4 regions of the Arthrobacter sp. A5 genome follow, and region 4 is predicted to be linked to each of the others. Evidence: predicted binding sites of a transcription regulator. Region 4 holds the regulator's gene; each other region holds the start of a gene.

Region 1 (4,034 bases), 880 kb from region 4:
GCCCGGACCGATGTCCACGATCCAGTCCGCTTCCTGGATGGTGTCCTCATCGTGCTCCACCACGATCAGGGTGTTGCCCAAGTCGCGGAGCCTGGTCAGGGTCTCGATCAGCCGGCGGTTGTCCCGCTGATGCAGTCCGATGGAGGGTTCGTCCAGTACATAAAGCACACCCACCAGTCCGGAGCCGATTTGGGTGGCAAGACGGATGCGCTGCGCCTCCCCGCCGGAGAGCGTGGCCGAGGCACGCTCGAGGTTCAGGTACTCCAGTCCGACGTCGAGCAGGAAGGTCAGGCGCGCCTGGATCTCCTTGAGCACCTGGCTGGCAATCTGGGCCTCCCGGCCCGTCAGCACCAGATTGGACAGAAAATCAAAGCAGTCCCGCATCGGCAGCGCCGACACGGCGGCAATGGATTTGCCGTTGATCAGCACCGAGAGCGAGGCAGGGTTAAGTCGGGCGCCCCCGCAGGCGGGGCACGGGATCTGGCGCATGTACTCTTCGTAGCGGTCCCGGGCTGTATCCGACTCGGTTTCCACATGCTTGCGCTGAATGTACTGGACGGCGCCTTCAAAGCCGGTGCTGTACTTACGTTCCCGGCCGAATCTGTTTTTGTACTGCACCACGACCTTGTGGTCCTTGCCGTACAGCACGGACTGTCGGGCGTCGTCGGAAAGTTTCTGCCAAGGAACCGTCATGGAGAAGCCGATGTCCTTGGCCAGCCCGTCAAGCAGCCGGTTCCAGTACTCCGTCGTCGCCGTTCCCAGCGACCAGGGCGCAATGGCGCCTTCCGCCAGCGACAGCTGCGGATTCGGCACCACCAACTCCTCATCGACCTCGAGCTTAGTACCGATGCCGCTGCAGGCGGGGCAGGCTCCGAAAGGATTGTTGAAGGAGAAGGATCGCGGTTCCACCTCGTCGATGGCCAGCGGGTGCTCGTTCGGGCAGGCCAGGTTTTCCGAGAACGACCGGATCCGCTGTGGATCGTCGTCGTCGAGCTCCACCAACTCCGCCAACACCCGGCCCTCGGCCAGACCAAGAGCGGTTTCCACCGAGTCCGTGAGCCGCTGGGCGATCCCCTCCTTGACCACCAGCCGGTCCACCACCACCTCAATGGTGTGCTTGAACTGCTTCTTCAGTTTCGGCGGATCCGCCAGCTGGATCAGGCCGCCGTCGACCTTGGCCCGTGAATAGCCCTTGGCCGTGAGCTCCTTGAAAAGCTCCACGAACTCGCCCTTCCGTGCCCGGACCACCGGGGCCAGTACCTGGAAGCGTGTCCCCTCCGGCATCTCCAGCAACTGGTCGACGATCTGCTGCGGTGTCTGACGCGCCACCGGCTCCCCGCAGATCGGACAGTGCGGGGTACCGACCCGGGCCCAGAGCAGGCGCATGTAGTCGTAGATCTCGGTGATGGTCCCCACCGTGGAACGCGGGTTCTTGTTCGTGGATTTCTGATCGATCGACACGGCCGGCGACAGCCCCTCGATGAAGTCCACATCCGGCTTGTCCACCTGGCCCAGGAACTGCCGAGCGTAAGCGGAGAGCGATTCGACATAACGCCGCTGGCCCTCGGCGAAGATCGTGTCGAAGGCGAGCGAGGACTTCCCCGATCCCGAGAGCCCCGTAAAGACGATCATGGCATCGCGCGGCAGGTCGAGATCTACGTTGCGCAGGTTGTTTTCCCGCGCGCCTTTGACGATCAGGCGGGACCGGTCCTGCCTGTCCAGGGGCCGGGGGGGCACATTTTGCACATATATTTTTTCCACAGGCACGTTTTCTGCAGGCACTTTTTCTACTGACGCTTTTTCCATGACGGACGGTTCAACTGCGTTAGGCACGTGCTCCATAATAATCGAAAACGCGTTCGAATATGCGTTCCCGTCGCGACTTTCGCCAAAGGCTTACTAGCCGTTACCCCGTGCGGGACCCTTCGATGGCGGCCCGCACCAGATCCAGGGCCCGGTCCGTGGCAATGCCATGCCTGCTCACCACAGACGCATAGGCCGCGGCGGCCTCGGCCACCTGGGCCAGCAGCTCATCGCCCGCGGCGGCGATGACTGTTCCTGCCCGTCCCTGAGTGCGGACGATCCCTGCCTGCTCCAGCTCCCGGTATGCCCGCGCCACCGTATTCACCGCCAGCCCCAGCCGCCCGGCCAAGGCCCTTACCGAAGGAAGCCGGGCTCCCACAGCCAGCTCGCCCGACGCTGCGAGGTCCAGGATACGCACCCGGATCTGCTCGAACGGCGGCACCGAGGACGCGTCATCCGGGGACCAACGGGCCAGCACCGTCTCGCCGGAACTCACCGCGCCGCCGTCTCTTCCACCAGCGGATCACCAAATTGGGACATGTACAGATCGTAGTAGAAGCCGCCCGTCCCCAGCAGTTCCTCGTGGGTGCCCTGTTCCAGGATGCGGCCGTGGTCCATCACAAGGATCAGGTCGGCATCACGGATGGTGGACAGTCGGTGGGCGATAACAAAGCTGGTCCGGGACTCGCGCAGCCTGTTCATGGCGTGCCGGATCAGCACCTCCGTGCGGGTGTCCACGGAGCTGGTGGCCTCATCCAGAATCAGAATGCCGGGATCTGCCAACCAGGCACGGGCGATGGTCATGAGCTGGCGCTGGCCTTGACTCAGGCTGTCGCCGTCGTCGCTGAGCACCGTGTCATAACCGTCCGGGAGGGACCTGACAAAGTGGTCCACGAAGGTCGCCTCGGCCGCCTCTATCATCTGGTCTTCGGCCGCGTCGAGGCGGCCGTAGACCAGATTCTCCCGGATCGTCCCGCCGAAGAGCCAGGCGTCCTGCAGGACCATGCCGAAGCGCCGCCGCAGATCATCGCGGGTCATCATCGCGGTGTCAATGCCATCAATGCTGATCCGGCCCGAATCGATCTCGTAAAACCTCATCAGCAGGTTCACCAGGGTGGTCTTGCCCGCTCCGGTGGGCCCAACTATGGCAACGGTCTGCCCGGGCTCGGCCACCAGCGAGAGATCCTGAATCAGCGGCTCGTCCGGGTTATAGCTGAAGTTGACATTGTCGAAGACAACCCGTCCCCTGGTGGCGCCGAGCGTGGCGGCCGGCACCGGGTCCGGAGCCTGTTCCTTGGCGTCCAGCAGGTCAAAGACGCGTTCGGCGGAGGCCACACCGGACTGCAGCAGGTTGATCATGCCGCCGATTTGGGCCATTGGCTGGCTGAACTGGCGCGAATACTGGATGAACGCCTGCACGCTGCCGATCGTCAGGTTCCCGGACGCAATCTGCACCCCGCCGACCACGGCCACCGCAACGTAGTTGAGGTTTGAGATGAAGTTCATCGATGGCATGATGACACCGGAAATGAACTGCGCCTTCGAGCTGGACCGGAATAAACTGTCGTTGGAAACGGCGAATTTGCCGATCGCGGCCTGCTGCTGACCGAAGGCCTTGACCACCTCATGGCCGGTGAACATTTCCTCGATATGGCCGTTCAGCTCGCCGGTTGTCTTCCACTGCGCCATGAACTGGATCTTGGACCGCTTGGCGATCAGCACCGTCACCAGAATTGTCAGCGGCACCGTGGCCAGCGCGATCAGCGCCAGCAGTGGCGAGATGGAAAACATCATCGCGAGCACACCGACGACCGTGAGGACGGAGACCAGCAGCTGTGTCAGCGTCTGGTTCAGCGTCTGTGAGAAATTGTCGATGTCATTGGTGACCCTGCTGAGTACGTCGCCGCGGGATTCGTCCTGGAAGTGCGACATCGGCAGACGGTCCAGTTTCGTTTCAATGTCCTGGCGGAGCTTGTACATGGCGCGCTGAACGATGCCTGCGGTGATGTACCCCTGGCTCCAGTTAAAGAAGAACGCCACGGCGTAGATGGCCAGCACGCTCAGCAGCACCCAGCCCAGCGCCTGCTGATCGAGCCCTTGGCCGGGCACCACTGCCATTCCGCTGAGCATGTCCGCGACCTGGCCCTGGCCCTTGGCGCGGAGTCCGTCAATCGCCTGCGCCTTCGTCACCCCGGCCGGGAACATCCTGCCCAGCACGCCCTGAAAAATGA
Region 2 (4,034 bases), 1.2 Mb from region 4:
TGCGGTCGAGAACCTCGTCCAGGCCGATGCCCTCCTCTTTGGCCGTGTGACTTACGAGATGATGGAGGCAGCGTGGCGGGCGCCGGCGCCGACGGGAGCGGCGCCGACGGGAGCGAGGCCCGATTGGATGGAACCGTTCGCCCGGACGATCGACGCGGCAAAGAAGTACGTCGTGTCGAGCACCCTGGACCGGGTCGATTGGAACGCGGAGCTCGTGCGCGGGGATCTGGGAAAGGCCGTTCAGCAGCTCAAGCGAGAGCCGGGTAAGGGACTGTTCGTGGGCGGCGTGAAGCTTCCGCAGGCGCTGGCGGAGCTGGGATTGATCGATGAGTACGAGTTCGTGGTGCAGCCCAGGCTCGCGGGCCACGGGCCGACGTTGTTCGCGGGGCTATCGAGGCATGTCGATTTGAGGCTCGTGAGCCGGCTGGAGTTCGGCTCGGGGGCGGTGGCGATGCGGTATGAGCCGAAAAGATAGGGCGTGTTTCCTAATGTCCGCGTAGCCGGTATGTCTCGTACTGCAGTTTTGACTGATGACCAGTGGTCCCGGATCGAGTCATTGATGCCGAGCTCGGAACCGCTTGGACGGCGTCGGCTGGCATGCCACTGCCGCATCATGGCTGAAGGGGGCCCACCGCCTCACCCGGTAATCACACCGCTAAAATGGGGATGCATCAGGACAAGGACGAAACCGGCGGCGGGCCGGTGTAATCCGCTGAGTATCGGCGGCACGAGCTGCTGTCGGTAGGCAGCACCCAGACCCGGACAAAAGGCAGACCCCTCGATGGAAAGTATATTGATGACCACGACCCCCGAGCTGTCCTCGATCACCGTTGAAGGAGGCCCCGGTACCATCACGCCTGGCCCCCGGTCCGTCAATGCTGTGGTGGTCGGGGAGGACGGGCTGGCGCGCCCGGCCTGGGCTGCCGTCGATCCGATGCTGCGGGAGTACTACGATACGGAATGGGGCATGCCGGTCCGTGACGAGCAGGGGATCTACGAGCGCATCAGCCTGGAGGCATTCCAGGCTGGCCTGTCCTGGGCCACGATCCTGCGTAAGCGTCCGGCCTTCCGCCGCGCCTTCGCTGAGTTCCACCCGGAAACCGTCGCAGCGTACACCGAGGCCGATGTCGAGCGGCTGCTCGGTGATGCCGGCATCGTCCGCAACAAGCTCAAGGTCCGGGCCGCGATCACGAACGCGAAGGCCACCATCGCGTTGCGTGGAGACGGTGGACTGGTGAACTTTGTGTGGTCCTTCCAACCGGCAGCAACACCGGCGCCGCTTAGCCTCGGAGACATCCCGACGCGCAGTCCCGAGTCGGTGGCCCTGTCCAAGGCACTGCGGAAGAAAGGATTCGCCTTCGTAGGCCCGACCACCATGTACGCACTGATGGAAGCCATCGGAATCCTCGACACCCACTTGTTGGACAGCCACCGCCGGAGCAGCTCAGGAGTATGGCCGCACACCTGAGCAGCGTCGTCGACCTCGTGTCCACCCCGCCGTTCGCGGTGGGGCCGGCGGCTACCTCGCACCGTGTTGGATGGACCCACGGTTGCAAGGCTCGTTAGGCTAATAAAATGGACCGAAAAGGTGAAAAGACTCAGAAAGCCCAACTCTCGGCTGTCCGCATCGCCATCAACGAAGTGGACGAACAGATGGTGACGCTGATTGCACGCCGAGAGCGCTTGGTCAGGATCGCCGGAACGTTGAAGGCTGACAAGGCGGCCGTGCTGGCACCGGCGCGCGTCGACCAGGTCATCGATCGTGTGCGGCAGCTCGCCGCCGAGAAGAAGGTGGATCCTGAGGTGGCTGAAGCCACCTACCGTGCCATGATCAGCGCGTTTATTGAACTCGAACTTCGGGTGCAGTCACATCGCGCCTAGGGCCCGTGCTGAATTCCGCCGGCAGCGTACCGGCACCCACCCGTTACCCCGGGTCAGTCTTCGTTTTCCTCCGGAGACCAGCGGTGGAAGTCCAGTGAGAGATACAGGGCCAGGGCTGCGGAGTTTTCTTCGTTGACGCGCAGCGCAACTTCCTTGTGGCCGGCGTTGAAGAGTGTGTCCAGGGAGGCGCGCACCAGGTCCTCGGCCAGGCCCTGGCGGCGGTGCTGCCGGTCAGTGAAGAGTTCGATGATGAAGGGTGCGTCCGGGGTGTCCTCCCACGTGGCGCGTTCCACCACCAGGATCGCCGCGATGATCTCACCGGCTTCGTCCACCACGACGTGTGATGCCTCCGGCAGGTAGGTGCCGTATTTGCCTTCGAAGGACGCTTCGACGTCCGCGACGGCGGCTTCCACGTTTTCGCTGGCAACGCCTGGATCGTACGCCGTGAAGTAGAGCTCGCCAAGCTTGCGGATGTCCGTGCTGGTTGCCGGCCGGGATTCCGTTTTGAGGTCTCGTTCGAGGGGTGTGGTCCGTGCGATAAGGGTGACCATGTTGGTCATGGAGCGCTCCTCTTGTGACTCATAGGTTGCGGCGTTGCCAGCGTCGTCGATGGCCTGTACACACATGCTAGACGGCAATTGCCGTGCCAGCTATATTTCGTCACGCACTTGTGACGGGGGGGCTTCCTGTGCGATCGGAGCCCGTTGTGCTTCAGCGGGGCCGGGCGTACACTTGAATCTATTAGAAGATATGTTCGAGTTAATCATATTTGAAACAGTACATATTTGAAACAGCATGTGTTTGAACACTGCGTGTATTTGAAACTGCGCGTATTCACAACCGTAAGTATTTGAAAACCGCGGGTATTGGAATCAGCACGGTGAGCGGCGCCGATAGCCGCCGGGCAAAGGGGAGCGGAGGTGCAGCGATGGGGACGTTCAGCGAACCGGTAGAAGTGATCCGTTCCGCTGCCGGGCTGCCGCTGCGGCTGAACTGGCAGGGGCGCAGTTACATCATTGGGGCGGAACCTCTGCGGTGGTACGAACGACGCAAATGGTGGGCGGAGGAAAGCCGGGCCGAGCGCGGCCATGGCGCTGGGCTGGTGGACCATGAAATCTGGCGGATTCAGGCCAGGCTCGACGGGTGGGGACCGCTGTGCACCTTTGATCTGAGCCACCACCCGGACAGCGGCCGCTGGCGCCTATTGCAGGTCCACGATGCCGTACAGGCGCGCAGCGCCTAAAAAATGCAGCCCGCACCGCCCGCTTGGCCGAGCAACTGGTATGCAGCAGCTGATGACAAGGGCAGGACATCGACCGGTTCGGGAAACAACACTTTGGATTACTTATGAGCTTCACCCATCTGCACGTTTCCACCGCTTTCAGCGCCCATTACGGGGTTTCCTGGCCTGATGATCTGGTTCGGGCCGCCGCCGCTGACGGAGCGGGTGCTTTGGCCTGCACGGACCGGGACGGTCTCTACGGCACAGTAAAACACGTGAAAGCCTGCATGGAGGCGGGAATTGATCCGGTGGTGGGGGTGGACCTTGCGGTTCTGGAGGAGCTCAGCGACCAGTATGACCATCAGGCGGACAAGCAGTACGACGACGGCCAGTACGACGACGGCGCCCATCAGCGTGGACCGGCGAATGGGGGCGCCGGTCACAGCCGGGTTCAAAGCGGCTGGGTTCAAAACAGCCGGGTTCAAAACAGCCGGATTCAAAGCGGCAGGGTCGAAAGCGGCCGGGTGGTGGTTCTGGCCCATGGCGGGACCAGATCCGCGGGATACGGGGCTCTCTGCCGGCTGGTGTCGGATGCGCATGCCAATGCCGGTCCGCGGAGCCCGGTGGGAGTGACCCTGGCCCAGCTTGCCTCACGCTCCTTGGACCCGCAAACACTGGCACCTGTGCTGACGGTACTGGTGGGTCCGTCGTCGGATGTTGGCCGCGCCATGGGCGGGCGTAAGTATCTGATCCCGCGTCGGAAGTTTCAACGCTGGTATCAGCAGATGCCGGCGGGAACCATGGCCGCTGAAATCGTCACCCATTTGAGCGCCCCGGGTGAGGCCTTGAGTACGGCTCAGGCGGTGCGGATGCTCAAACTAGCGCAGGAATGCGGTGTCCCCGCTGTGCTGACCAACGCGGTGCGCTACTG
Region 3 (4,034 bases), 1.2 Mb from region 4:
GGTTCCGGGGCTGCTTACAACGTGCCGGACGTCATACCAGTCTAAGCTGATTTTCGCCGAGCGAACGCGTTGCACCCAATTCGGCCCTCAGTTCGCGGCAATCCGCTGCCGGGCACCGGCTTAGGCGGCGTTGTTGGCAGGCACCGCGCCCGGTCGCCGTCGGCAGGCACCGCGACCGGTCGCCGTCGGCAGGCACCGCGACCGGTCGCCGTCGGACAGCACTGCGGCCATGCGGTGACGCCAGGCACTGGGGACGGGCACGATCGTCAGGGAAAGTCGCCGGGCAGGCCATCCCCGGGCACGATGATGGGAAAGGGTGCGGTGCCCGATGCATCCGGGGGCATCTGCAGCCCCAAATGCTCCCAGGCCGCCGCCATCGCGATCCGGCCCCGTGGAGTCCGGCCAAGCAGGCCCTCCCGCACAAGGAACGGCTCGGCGACCGTTTCGACGGTCTCGGGTTCTTCGCCCACGGCGATGGCCAGCGTGGAGAGGCCCACCGGACCGCCATTGAATTTGGTGATCAGAGCATGCAGCACGGCGCGGTCAAGCCGGTCCAGCCCACGCGCATCGACCTCATACATGTCCAATGCGGCGGACGCGGTCCGGGCATCGATGCTCGCCACGGCGTGGACCAGGGCCCAGTCACGCACGCGCCGCAGCAGCCGGTTGGCAATGCGCGGGGTCCCTCTGGAGCGGCCGGCAATTTCGGCAAATCCGGCACTCGTCAGCGACAGATCCAGCAGTCCGGCCGAGCGTCGCAGGACGAGCTCCAACTCCGCCACCGAGTAGAACTCCAGGTGTCCGGTGAACCCGAACCTATCCCGCAGCGGGCCCGGCAGCAGGCCCGCCCTCGTGGTGGCGCCGACGAGAGTGAAGGAGGGTAGTTCCAGCGGGATAGCGGTGGCCCCGGCCCCCTTCCCGACCACGATATCGACCCGGAAATCTTCCATGGCCATATACAGCATTTCCTCTGCGGGCCGTGACATCCGGTGAATCTCATCCAGAAACAGCACTTCGCCCTCGGAGAGCGAGGACAGAATGGCCGCCAGATCGCCGGCGTGCTGGATCGCCGGTCCTGAGCTGATCCGCAGCGGGGCATTCATTTCCGCCGCGATGATCATCGCCAAGGTGGTTTTTCCCAGACCGGGAGGGCCGGACATCAGCACATGATCGGCACTGCGGCCGCGGATCCGGGAGGCTTCCAACACCAGCGAGAGCTGTTTGCGGACCCGTTGCTGACCGACAAAATCATGCAGATTCTTCGGACGCAGGGCCGACTCGATGGCACGCTCCTCCGGCTCGCCGCCCGCCGGCCCTACCACCTCCGGGGAAACGACCAGCCGCGCCGCATCGGCAGGGCTCACTGGTGGGGTCTTCCCCGTGGCGGCCTTCCCCGTGCTGGTCTTCCCCGCCGTAGCCTTCCCCTTGATTTTTCCCGGGATCTGCTCAGCCACGGGCCCGCACTCCGCCGGCAGACCCCCGGGAACTGTCCTGGCCGAGCCAGCGCAGCGTGGCCCGCAGAATGGCCGCGACATTCGCGCTCTCCAGCAGGGCCGGATCGTCCGCCGTGGCCCTGTCGATGCTCGCCGCGGCGTCCTTCTCGGACCAGCCCAGCCCGGTCATGGCCGCAATGACCTGCGGTTTCCAGGCGGCGCGAACCGCAACGGCGCCCGCCGCAGATCCGGTGCCGGTTCCCTCCGGATGCAGTTTTCCGGTCAGTTCGAGCACTATTCGGCCGGCGACCTTCGGGCCGATGCCGGGAACCTTGGTGAACGTTTTGCCGTCGCCACCGGCGACCGCGACACGGATGGTTTCGGGTTCATGCACGGCCAGGACCGCCAGGGCCAGCCGCGGACCGATCCCGCTGACGCTGAGCAGGACGTCGAAGACCTCCCGCTCGCCGCTGTTGTCGAAACCGTATAGGGTCATCGAATCCTCGCGGACGATCATGGACGTGGTCAGGGTTGCCTCCTGGCCGGTCCGGAGCGCACCCAGGGTTTTGGGTGTGGCATGGACCAGCATGCCGATCCCGTTCACATCGATCACCACCGACGACAGACCGACCTGCGCCACGGGTCCGCGAACAAAGCTGATCATGGGGTTACCTCTTGTATAGGGCCGTCCGGATTGAACCGACAGCATGTAGAACATATCTACGAACAGCGTAGCGAACCAGACGGACATTGCGGGAGTGCCACGCTCAACGCCAGCTGTGGCCCGACTTTTCCTTGTTCCGTTTCGCCTTGGCTTCGGCTTCCCGCCATAGCCTCTGCGCCGCCGTCGCCCCTGACGGGGAAGTGCCCGGGAGAACCGGGTCAGCCGCTGAAACCGACAGGGTGCCCATCCGCCAGGCATGCGTGATGGCCAGCGCTAAGGCGTCCGCCGCGTCGGCAGGAGTGGGCGGCGCGTCGAGGCGCAGGATCTTTGTCACCATCGTGGTGACCGCCGCTTTGTCCGCACGGCCGCTGCCGGTCACGGCGGCCTTCACCTCCGACGGAGTGTGCAGAGCCACCGGAATACCCCGGCGTGCGGCGGCAGCGATCACCACGCCGGAGGCTTGCGCAACCCCCATCACGGTACTGACATTGAGCTGCGAAAACACCCGTTCCACGGCGAGCACATCCGGACTGTATTCATTCAGCCAGCGCTCGATGGAGTCAGCAACCACCAGCAGCCGTGCGTCGAGGCCCTTATCGGGGGTGCTGCCCACCACGCCGAAGGCCACCAGAGTGGCCCGCCGGTTCGGCTCCACGTCGACCACGCCAAGCCCGCAGCGCGTCAGGCCGGGGTCCACACCCAAAACACGCAGCGTCAGTCCTCGTCCAGCTGGGCCATGACCTCGGCGCTGACGTCCGCATTGGAGTAAATGTTCTGGACGTCATCCAGATCCTCCAACGCGTCGTAGAGCTTCATGAACTTGCGGGCGTGCTCCACATCAAGTTCCACCTGCATGGACGGTACAAAACCGGCCTCGTCGGAGTCGTACTCGATGCCGGCCTCGGCCAGCGCGGCTCGGATCGCGGGCAGATCCTGGGGTTCGGAGATGACCTCGAAATTCTCGCCGTCATCCTTGACCTCTTCCGCTCCCGCGTCGAGGACCGCCATCAGAACGTCGTCTTCGGACAGCTCCTTCTTGGCCAGCGACACGACGCCTTTACGGGCGAACATATAGGCCACGGACCCGGGATCGCCCATGTTCCCCCCGTTGCGTCCCACCACCAGCCGCACCTCGGAGGCTGCGCGGTTCTTATTGTCCGTCAGACATTCAATCAAAATCGCGGTACCCTGCGGACCATACCCTTCGTACATGATGGTCTGGTAATCCACCGCGTCGCCGAGCTGGCCGGAGCCGCGCTTTATCGCGCGATCGATATTGTCCGCCGGCACCGATGTCTTTTTGGCCTTGGAGACGGCGAGTTCCAGGGATGGGTTGCCCACCATATCGGCGCCGCCGATGCGGGCGGCGACTTCAATGTTCTTGATCAGCTTGGCAAAGGACTTCGCACGCCGGCCGTCAATGACAGCTTTTTTGTGCTTGGTGGTTGCCCATTTGGAGTGCCCTGACATGCTTTACGCTTCTCCTCTAATCATGCGGATAAACAGCTCGTGGATGCGCCGCTCCCCCGTGACCTCCGGATGAAAGGAGGTGGCGAGCAAATTCCCGGACCGCACCGCCACTGCTCGGCTCGTACCTTCGATTCTAGCCGTCCGGTCGTTTTGAGGGTGCGCCGGGCGGCCAGCTGCCCGTAATTCCGCTCCCGTTAAGCCCGGCATGGACAATTTCGGGGCGGGCGGGAACTGCACAGTCGCCAACACCTCCACGGAATCGCCCACGCGTTCCACCCAGGGGGCCCGGATAAAAACCGCATGCACCACGGCCGCGCCGTGCCCCGTCGCAGCGGAGCCGGTGAGCGCGGAAAAATCCAGGTCCGTCTCGAAGGAGTCACGCTGGCGCCCGAAGGCGTTGCGCCGAACGGTGATGTCCATCCCGCCGAGCGTCTGCTGCGGGTTGCCGTCACGGTCCGTGGCGGGAT
Region 4 (4,034 bases):
AACGCTTGCATTGCAGGCGCAGATTGTCGGCCGTGACCTTCCGCGGCTGTTGGAATCGATTTCCGCAATGCTGCCGCGGCCGGTGAAGGTGGCGCTGGTGAAGGGGCGGAGCAATTACGTCTGCAAGCATAAGCTGCAGGGCGGGTTCCCGTCGGAGGAGCCCTCCGAGGGCCAGTTGTTCGCGCTCGGCGAGGACACCAGCGTCATTCACCCCGTCGGCGCCTCTTCCGGGTCCTCCAGCCAGTTGGGCCGTGAGGTGGTCCGGCTCCGGGACTGGGCGGAGGACACCGAAACGGGAGACCGCGACGAACTCACGCCGGGGGTCAGCGATCGGGCCTGGCGCCAGGTTTCGGTGACGTCGATGGAGTGTCTTGGGGCGCAGAAGTGCCCACTGGCGCTCGAATGCTTCAGCGAACTGGCGAAGGTACGTGGCGCGGAGGCGGACCTCGTCGTGACGAATCATGCGATGCTGGCGATCAGCGCGTTTGAGGGCCTCGCGGTCCTGCCCGAGTATGACGTCGTCGTGGTGGATGAGGCGCATGAACTTCAGGACCGGGTTACCGGTGCTGTCAGCGGTCAGCTCTCTGTGCAGATGATTCACGTTGCCGCCTCCAGCGCGCGGAAGAATACGGGCATCTCGATGGAGACACTCAATTCCGCGGCCGGGTATCTGGAGGCGGCCCTTGGCGGACTCCCGTCCGGGCTGCTGCCCTCGGGCCTGAACGAGCAGCAGCTCACCGCCATTGATCAGGTGCGCGATGCCTGCCGGACGGCGTTGTCGGATTCCAAGGGGGACGCCGGCAATGCCGACGGCGGACGCCAGATGGCGCGCTCACGCCTGACGTTGATTCTGGAACTGGCCGAGAGGCTGCTGGTGGCGCGCGAGGCCGGCGAGGTGGTCTGGTTGTCCCGACCGGGCGGATTCACCCCGCAGCAAGGCTACTCCGTGCCGGATGAGTCGGCTCCGGCTCTGATCAACATCGCACCGCTGAGCGTGGCCGGCCGGCTCCGGGAGGGGCTCTTCGCGGATCATACGGTTGTGCTGACCTCGGCTACCCTCGCGGTCGGCGCGGCATTTGAACCGGCGGCCGGCGGGTTGGGACTGCTGGGTCCCGGGGCGCCCAGCTGGACCGGGGCGGACGTAGGCTCGCCGTTCGACTACGCCAAGCAGGGGATGCTGTATGTGGCCGCCCATTTGGCGAAGCCGGAGCGCGGCACCTCGGCGGAGCAGCTTGATGAACTCGAAGCACTGATCCGGGCTTCGGGCGGCGGGGCGCTGTGCCTCTTTTCCTCCCGCCGGGCCGCAGAGGACGCCGCGGAAGCGCTCCGGTCCCGGCTGGAGGTGGTTGTGCTCTGTCAGGGGGAGTCATCGATGGCCGCCCTTGTCAAGCAGTTCGAGGCTGAACCGGACACCTGTTTGTTCGGCACCATGTCCCTGTGGCAGGGCGTTGATGTGCAGGGTGCGTCCTGCCGGCTCGTGGTGATAGACCGGATCCCCTTTCCGCGCCCGGATGACCCGCTGATGACCGCACGCTCGCGCGCCGTTGCCAAGGCCGGCGGGAACGGTTTCATGTCGATATCGGCGACTCACGCGGCGGTCCGGCTTGCGCAGGGCGCGGGCCGGCTGATCCGCTCGTCCTCGGACAAGGGCGTGGTGGCAGTACTGGACTCACGGCTGGCCACGGCCCGTTACGGTGGCTTTCTGCGTGCGGCCCTCCCACCATTCTGGCCCACGACGGACCGTGCGCTGGTGATGAGCGCCCTGCAGCGGCTGGCCGAAGCAGGCAAACCCGAGGCCTGACCGGCGGCAGACCGCCCGCCTAGATGGCGCGCAGCACCGAAACAATTTTGCCCATGATGGTGGCATTGTCGCCCACTATCGGTTCATAACGGGTGTTCTGCGGCAGCAACCAGGTGTGCCCATCCCGCTGACGGAACGTCTTGACGGTTGCTTCGTCATCGAGGAGGGCCGCCACGATGTCGCCGTTGATGGCGTCCTGCTGCCGGCGCACTACGACCCAGTCGCCGTCACAGATCGCGGCGTCGATCATGGAGTCGCCGGTCACCTTGAGCATAAAGAGCTCTCCATGACCTACGAGCTGGCGTGGGAGTGGCATGACGTCCTCGACTACCTGATCAGCCAGGATGGGTCCGCCGGCGGCGATCCGTCCGACTAGAGGCACCATGGCGGTGTCTGAGGCGCTGCTCAGCTCTGCCATGTTCAGACCACTGGCGCTGCGCAGCTTTGCCGGGGATGGCACGCCCTCGATTTCCACGACCCCGTCGTCCAGGGTGAGCGGGATGAGCACTTCCATGGCGCGGGGGCGCTTCGCGTCCCGACGCAGATAGCCCAGTTTTTCCAACTGGGAGAGCTGATGAGTGACGCTGGACAGGCTTGCGAGCCCGACGACGTCGCCGATCTCACGCATGGACGGCGGGTAGCCCTTGTCACTGATGGAGCGCTGGATACACTCAAGGATCTTTTTTTGCCGCACCGTCAGGCCCTTAAAGCCGGCCCGGCTGGCACGGTTCCCGCTATGGAGGATGAATTCCGGACCTGCCATGACGTGCCGTCCCTTCTTGAAACTGCAACCGGCCCGGCGCCGACAAGCGCCCGGCGGATCCGCTCCGCCCGTCATCCGTATGCTACGGCTTGGTCGGAGCTGACCACCCCCCAACGCCCCCAGCCAAAATGTCGGTGGGTTCTGGTGGACTCGTCGTGTGGCCGGATCCTGCTTCTAATCTAGGGCAGTTTCCGGTTGATTTCAAACATATGTTCTACCGGGTCTTGGCATGCATCGTTAGTGAGTGCTACAACTGGAGAACACAGTTTCGAATACATGTTCTAGCTGGACCAGTGGTAGTTGAACCCTGCGCCGCCTACAGGCGCTACAAGTGCACTGCCGGGTCAGGACAACTGGACCTCGTAGCGTGAAAGGTGAAGAAAATGAACGCCACATCGACCTTTAATCTCGAAGCCCGGCCCGCCTCCGTGAGCCGGCGGCCGGCTTCCAAGGGCTGGCAGCCCGCATCCAAGATCCAGCTCCGACTGACTCGCCGCGGGCGTCTGGTCCTGATGGGTATTCCACTGATGCTGTCCGCTATCGCTGTGCTGTTGCTGGCCGGGTTCATTACGTCGCCGGCCCAAGCCTCCACCGGTGCAAATTCGCCGGGGGTCCACGCTTCCAAGGTCACCGTCATGGCGGGCCAGACTCTTTGGAGCATCGCCTCGGCAAGCGATCCGTCACGGGATCCGCGGGACGTTGTGGCGGACATCCTGGAGCTGAACAGTCTCACCACTTCAGTCGTCCAGCCGGGGCAGCAGGTCTACGTTCCGCTGCTGAACTGATGGCGAAGGCTGCCTTGAAGCACAGCAGTGAGGCCCACCAGCGTCGCCAACCATTGGGGCCGGTGAGCCTCTAAGAGCTGACTGATGAGGTGGTTATGTCAGCTTTAATTCCCGGCCCGGTTCGACCGTGGCGGCCGGGGAGCTTAAACTGGAACCGTGAATCAGACTGAGCGTCTCGACCGGCTGCCCCTGCGGAACGATCTGCGCGGGCTGCACCCGTATGGTGCACCTCAGCTGGACGTCCCCATCCTGCTCAACGTCAATGAAAATACCCACGGCGTCCCCGATGATGCGCGCGAGGCCATCCTCAAGGCGGTCGACAACGTGCTGGTCGGCCTCAACCGCTACCCGGACCGGGAATTCACCGAACTGCGACGGGCTTTGGCTGCATATTTGGGGCACGGCCTAGCGGCTGAGAACGTCTGGGCAGCCAACGGGTCCAACGAGGTGCTGCAACAGATCCTGCAGGCGTTCGGCGGACCGGGACGCAGAGCCCTGGGCTTCCCTCCCACCTACTCAATGTATCCGTTGCTCGCCAACGGCACCGGAACTGAGTACGTCACCGGGCGCCGCACGGAGGATTTCGGCCTGAGCGCCGCGTCAGCCGCCGAACAGGTACGCGAACTGGCACCCAACATTGTCTTCCTCTGTTCACCAAATAATCCGACTGGCACGGCGCTCAAGG

The links. Region 4 encodes LexA, which represses DNA repair genes until DNA is damaged. Its sites were predicted from a motif close to TCGAACANNTGTTCGA; they were not measured.
Region 1: uvrA (excinuclease ABC subunit UvrA) is a predicted target of LexA. The motif match lies at 1,848-1,863, and genes of this name have one in related genera.
Region 2: ACLLJI_RS11280 (DUF6504 family protein) is a predicted target of LexA. The motif match lies at 2,624-2,639, and genes of this name have one in related genera.
Region 3: ruvA (Holliday junction branch migration protein RuvA) is a predicted target of LexA. The motif match lies at 2,144-2,159, and genes of this name have one in related genera.

What each region holds. Positions count from the first base shown of each region.
Region 1 covers NZ_CP180316.1:2,073,118-2,077,151, reverse strand. The annotation lists gene uvrA (excinuclease ABC subunit UvrA) at 1-1,806, opposite strand, end outside; gene ACLLJI_RS09685 (GntR family transcriptional regulator) at 1,907-2,299, opposite strand; gene ACLLJI_RS09680 (ABC transporter ATP-binding protein) at 2,296-4,034, opposite strand, start outside.
Region 2 covers NZ_CP180316.1:2,405,735-2,409,768, reverse strand. The annotation lists gene ACLLJI_RS11300 (dihydrofolate reductase family protein) at 1-475, shown strand, start outside; gene ACLLJI_RS11295 (DNA-3-methyladenine glycosylase I) at 797-1,468, shown strand; gene ACLLJI_RS11290 (chorismate mutase) at 1,576-1,881, shown strand; gene ACLLJI_RS11285 (GNAT family N-acetyltransferase) at 1,935-2,507, opposite strand; gene ACLLJI_RS11280 (DUF6504 family protein) at 2,810-3,124, shown strand; gene ACLLJI_RS11275 (DNA polymerase III subunit alpha) at 3,229-4,034, shown strand, end outside.
Region 3 covers NZ_CP180316.1:2,386,886-2,390,919, forward strand. The annotation lists gene ruvB (Holliday junction branch migration DNA helicase RuvB) at 267-1,322, opposite strand; gene ruvA (Holliday junction branch migration protein RuvA) at 1,447-2,097, opposite strand; gene ruvC (crossover junction endodeoxyribonuclease RuvC) at 2,201-2,815, opposite strand; gene ACLLJI_RS11225 (YebC/PmpR family DNA-binding transcriptional regulator) at 2,812-3,567, opposite strand; gene pdxT (pyridoxal 5'-phosphate synthase glutaminase subunit PdxT) at 3,571-4,034, opposite strand, start outside.
Region 4 covers NZ_CP180316.1:1,189,634-1,193,667, forward strand. The annotation lists gene ACLLJI_RS05425 (ATP-dependent DNA helicase) at 1-1,801, shown strand, start outside; gene lexA (transcriptional repressor LexA) at 1,821-2,564, opposite strand; gene ACLLJI_RS05435 (LysM peptidoglycan-binding domain-containing protein) at 2,948-3,349, shown strand; gene ACLLJI_RS05440 (histidinol-phosphate transaminase) at 3,506-4,034, shown strand, end outside.